DNA from 2 places in the Arthrobacter sp. Ld5 genome. Region 1 is predicted to be linked to the other one. Evidence: riboswitches for the same ligand, from Rfam matches in the RefSeq annotation. Region 1 holds a riboswitch; the other holds the start of a gene.
What was found. A riboswitch is a leader RNA that binds a small molecule or an ion and turns the genes downstream of it on or off. The one in region 1 is predicted to bind cyclic di-GMP.

Region 1 (2,377 bases):
CTGCGCGGAGACGTATCCGAACAGGGCGGAGATCCACTGGGGCTTGGACCCGCCGAGCTCGGACGAGGCCGTCTCGCCGATCATGATCGGCGTGCCCGGGGCGAGGTGCCGGAGCTGCGCGATGCCCTCGCCGAACAGCGCCTCGGGTTCCTGCCAGGAGCTCCACGACTGCGAGGTACCCCAGTTGTAGCCGTCGAGCGCGGCGACGTCGACGTAGCCTCCGCCCGGGTAGAGCTGGTCCAGGGGCGTGGACCCCCAGTAGGGGACGTTGGGATTCCACACCCAACTGATGTTGGTCGCGCCGGTGGAGGCGACGACGTCGTGCACGTGCCGGTAGGCGGCGACGTAGTCGGCCGCGGTGTTGCCGTTCACTCCCACCGCCCACGGGTACCAGTCGCCGTTCATCTCGTGGGCGAAGCGCAGGTACACGGGCTGCCCCCAGCGTCCCAGGGCGGTGCCCCACTCGCGGAGATAGGCGTCGAACTCGCCGGCGGCGATGCGGTCGAGGGAGTAGGCGGGCTGCTCGGTGCCCCCGCCCCAGGTCCAGGGCTCCCAGGTCAGCAGCGTCTCGGCGCCGCGGGCGCGCACCGCGTCGAGCTCCGCGATGGGCGCGGGCTGGTTGAAGTCCTTGTAGGACAGCACGATGGAGGGCGCCTCACCGGCGAGGGCCGTGACGGCGTCCAGCTCACCGCCGACGGCGGGCCCGCCACTGGTGCCGACGCCGAAGCGGATGCCCTTCGGGGCTGCGGACGTGGGCGCCGGGGCGAGGACGGTGTAGGCGGCGCTCGCGGTGGTGGTGCCGGCCGTCGCCGTGATGCTCACAGGCCCGGTCCCCGCTGGCACGATCGACACGGTGAAGGCGCCGTGCGGCGTCGTGGTCAGGGACGCGCTCACGGTCCCTGCGACGATGGTCCCCCTCGTCTTCTTGGGGAAGCCCGCGCCCGTCACCGTGATGGCGGCGCCGGAGGTTCCGGCGGCGGAACTGAGGGTGATCGTGGCCGCGGCCTGGGCCGGCGCCGGCGTCACCCCGAGCATCAGGACGGACAGCGCCACGGCGACCACGGCGAGGCGCGCGGCGGTCGTCCGCATCACGGATGCTGCGAGAGGGGGAACGGGAAGCATGATCGGCACCTCGCTGGTTCGGTGGCCCGGCCGACCGCGAAGGTCCCGTGGCTTTGCGTCCCCGGCTCGCGCCGGGTTTGCCCTTGTCGCCGAGCGGTCGCCCGGGGCGTCGTCGGACACCGCGGTGCAGCGGGGCCCACCTCATTGTGCAGCGAGACCCGCAGGACGGCGGCAGGATTGCGCCGGACGACGGCTAGGATTCCGGCAGCTCTTCCGCAAGGGGCTTCCGGGGTGGGCCTTGGGAAATCGACCGGCCTGCACGACAATGGGTCATGTGGCGGGCTGGTGGCTCCCGTCGCAGCTGTGCGGAGGGGGAAAGTTGAAGCAGAAACAGACATTCACGGACACGATCGCGGCGCAGGTGGCCGAGTTCAGGCCCACCTTCGATGCTCAGATCGGTCCGGCGCTCGCGGAGGTCTTCGCGCTGGAGCAGGAGGAGCTCCGCCGCGCGGGGATCCCGAAAGGCATCGCCCGCGTGGGCGACACGCTCCCCGAGGCCCTCGTGTACGACGACCGAGGGCGTCCGGTGCCCCTGCGGGAGGTTCTCGGCGCGGCAGCCGCGATCATCGTCTTCTACCGCGGTGGGTGGTGCCCCTACTGCAGCATCGCCCTGCAGACCTATCAGCGGGAACTGAGCCCCCTCGCGGAGACCTTCGGGACGCGGCTCATCGCGATCAGCCCACAGGACCCGGGGATCGCGGGGGACATGGCGCACGAGAAGGGGCTGTTCCTGCCGCTCTATTCGGATGCATCGAACGCCCTCGCTTCGCGGCTCGGGATCGTCACGACGCCCGGCCCCGAGGCGACGCTCGCGCGTATCGCCCTCGGAGTGGACGTCGCCGGGTCCAACATGGGCCGGACCCCGAGGCTCCCGTTCCCCACGGTGGTCGTCGCCGACGCCACCGGCACCATCCGGTTCATCGACGTGCAGGTGGACTACACGAACCGCACGGAGACCAGCGACATCATCGATGCCCTCGTAGCCCTCTGACCGGCCGCGCGTCCGCCCCGGGTAGGCTCAGGCTTCCTTCGCCTGGCTCCGGGTGTCCTCCGACGCCCGGGTGTCGCGCATCAGCTGGCGGCGGTCGAGCTCTTCCCGGAGCTCGTGGTGCTGCCCGTCGGTCTCCGCATCCACTTCACCGTCGCGGACGTACTGCACATCCCTCGACCGGTGGTTCCTGCTGTTCAGGATGTCCAGGTCATCCCGATCGATCAATGTCAGGTCCTCCGGGAAGACCTTGTCCGGATCCAGCCT
Region 2 (2,377 bases), 100 kb from region 1:
CGTCCTGACGTCGGCCATGATGGTGGGCGCGGTGCGCCTCCACCATGCCGCGCGGGCGGTCCGCGGGAGGATCGCGTCCGACGACCTCGACGGCGCCCGGCACGCGGCTGTCCTGCTGCGCGGCTGCGCGGCGGAGACGCTGGCGGAACTGCGGGACGCGTACCCGGAAGGTCCCTGAGCGGCCCGGTCTAGTCCCTGGTCCCCGGCATGACACGGAAGCCCACACCGCGCACCGTGGTGATGAGCTCGGCGGCGTCGAAGCGCGCGAGCTTCTGGCGTAGATTCGCGATGTGCACCTCGATGGCCCGCTCGTCCGTGCGGCTGACGAAGTTGTAGCCGCGGTAGTCCGGGCCCCGCGACACGCGGACCAGGTCGTCCTTGGTGCGGACGGCGCCGTTGCCCCGCATCAATTCGTACAGCAGGTTGAATTCCGTCTTCGTGAGCGGGAGTTCGACCCCGGCGCACCGGGCGATGCGCGCGTCGCCGTCCACGGTGACGCCGCCGTTCCTCAGGACGTCGGCGGGCTTCGTCGGACCGGAGGCGTCGGAGGCGTCGGACGGGGCTGACGGGGTGGGCGCCGCGGGTTGGACCGGCGGGTGCTGCGCGTTCTGCCCGATGCGCGGGCGGCGCAGCATCGCGTCGATCCGTGCCCGGAGTTCGCGGGGCCGGAACGGCTTCAGGACGTAGTCGTCGGCTCCCGCCTGAAGTGCGGTGAGGATGTCCATCTCGTCGCTGTGGCCGCTGAGCACGATCACGTAGCAGTCGGTCGTGTTGCGGATCCGCCGCAGGACCTCGTAGCCGTCGATGTCGGGGAGCCCGATGTCCAGGGTCACCACCAGCGGATGCTGCCGGCGCACCACGTCGACGCCCTCGCGCCCGGTGGTCGCGCCACTGACCGCGAAGCCGCCCTGCTCGAGAACGGCACTCACGAGGTTCCGGATGTCGAGATCGTCCTCGATGACGACGGCGGCACGGCGATCGCCCGGTGCGGCGCTGGTCATCGGCTGCCCCGGGGGGCGAGGGGGGTCCGCCGGCAGACCGGTATGGGAACGGTGGGGACGTGGCGTGTCCGAGGCATTTTCCGTGGACCTGTTCTCTTCGGCGGCCCGGCTGACCTCGAGGGTCCCGTGGCTTTGCGTCCCCGGCTCGCACCGGGTTTGCCTTTGTCGACGAGCGGCTGCTCGCCCGATGATCGTAGCAACACCCACCCACACCTTCGTGAACGACGCGGGAGCGGCGTCCCACCGCGGTGCCGCTGCTGCCGGGCGCAGGGTGTCCGGCGCGCGGGCACTTCCTCATCCCGGAGGTCGGAGGAGCTCCGCCGCGGCCCTGGACACCGCCTCACCGACAGCAGCGAGCGCCGCTGAACCATGGCGCCATTGCTGCCAGTACAGCGGGACGTCGACGAGGCCCCGCGGGTCGAGCGGGACCAAACCCTGCGGGTCGGACCGCAGTTCCAGGTCGGACACGAGGCCCCACCCCATCCCCAGGCGGACCGCGTCCGCGAATTCCTGTGCCGCGGGTACGTAGTGGCGCGGCGGATCAGGGGCCGCGCCGGTGCGCGAGCGCAGATACTGGTCCTGGAGGTCGTCCTTCCGGTCGAAGAGCACCACGGGTGCGCGGGAGAGCCGGTCCGGCGTCGCACCGGCCGCGAACCAGGCGTCGCGGAAGCCCGGGGAACAGACGGGCACGTAGCGCATGATGCCCAGCGGCTGCGAGGAACACCCCGGTACGGCGGAGGCCACCGAGGTGATGGCGGCCGAGGCGGCTCCGCTGCGCAGCAGTTCGAGCGAGTACTCCTCGTCCTCCCGGAGGATCTCGAGCTGCAGGGTGTCCGCGACCCGCGCGAGGGCCGGCAACGCCCAGGTGTGCAGGGAGTCGCCGTTGACCACGATCGTGATGCGCCGGCCGTGGCGAGCGGAGTCGAGCTCGGCGGCGAGGTCCGCTGCCAGCAGATCGAACTGACGTGCGAAGCGGATGACCGCCTGCCCCGCGTCGGTGGGGCGCAGGGGGCGGGTCCGGGTGACGACCGGACGGCCGACGGCCACCTCGAGGGCCCGGATCCGCTGGCTGACCGCCGAGGGTGAGACGGACAGCACGGAGGCTGCGGCGTCGAAGCTGCCCTGGTCGATGATCGCCGCGAGGGCCTCGGCCTGATCGGGATCGATGCGCTTCATGAGCAACTCTTACCATACTGAAGAATCATTAGTTGGTCTGAAGCTGGTCCGGCGGCCTAGCGTGAAGCCATGATCTCCACCGCCGCCACCGGCCTCGCCGCCGGTCTGACCCTGATCGTGGCCATCGGCGCGCAGAACGCCTTCGTGCTGCGCCAGGGCCTGCGGCGGTCCCACGTGGCGCTGGTCGTGACGGTGTGCGC

Region 2: it holds a riboswitch for cyclic di-GMP, as region 1 does, so the genes downstream of both, ACSGDB_RS11775 (response regulator transcription factor) here and ACSGDB_RS11225 (glycoside hydrolase family 26 protein) in region 1, are expected to answer to the same signal.

The regions. Positions count from the first base shown of each region.
Region 1 is NZ_JBPKBO010000022.1:98,825-101,201, forward strand. Features, by position in the region: gene ACSGDB_RS11225 (glycoside hydrolase family 26 protein) at 1-1,122, opposite strand, end outside; cyclic di-GMP riboswitch class I at 1,140-1,214, opposite strand; gene ACSGDB_RS11230 (peroxiredoxin-like family protein) at 1,442-2,113, shown strand; gene ACSGDB_RS11235 (hypothetical protein) at 2,141-2,377, opposite strand, start outside.
Region 2 is NZ_JBPKBO010000022.1:203,437-205,813, forward strand. Features, by position in the region: gene ACSGDB_RS11770 (hypothetical protein) at 1-178, shown strand, start outside; gene ACSGDB_RS11775 (response regulator transcription factor) at 189-1,001, opposite strand; cyclic di-GMP riboswitch class I at 1,098-1,172, opposite strand; gene ACSGDB_RS11780 (LysR family transcriptional regulator ArgP) at 1,296-2,177, opposite strand; gene ACSGDB_RS11785 (LysE/ArgO family amino acid transporter) at 2,247-2,377, shown strand, end outside.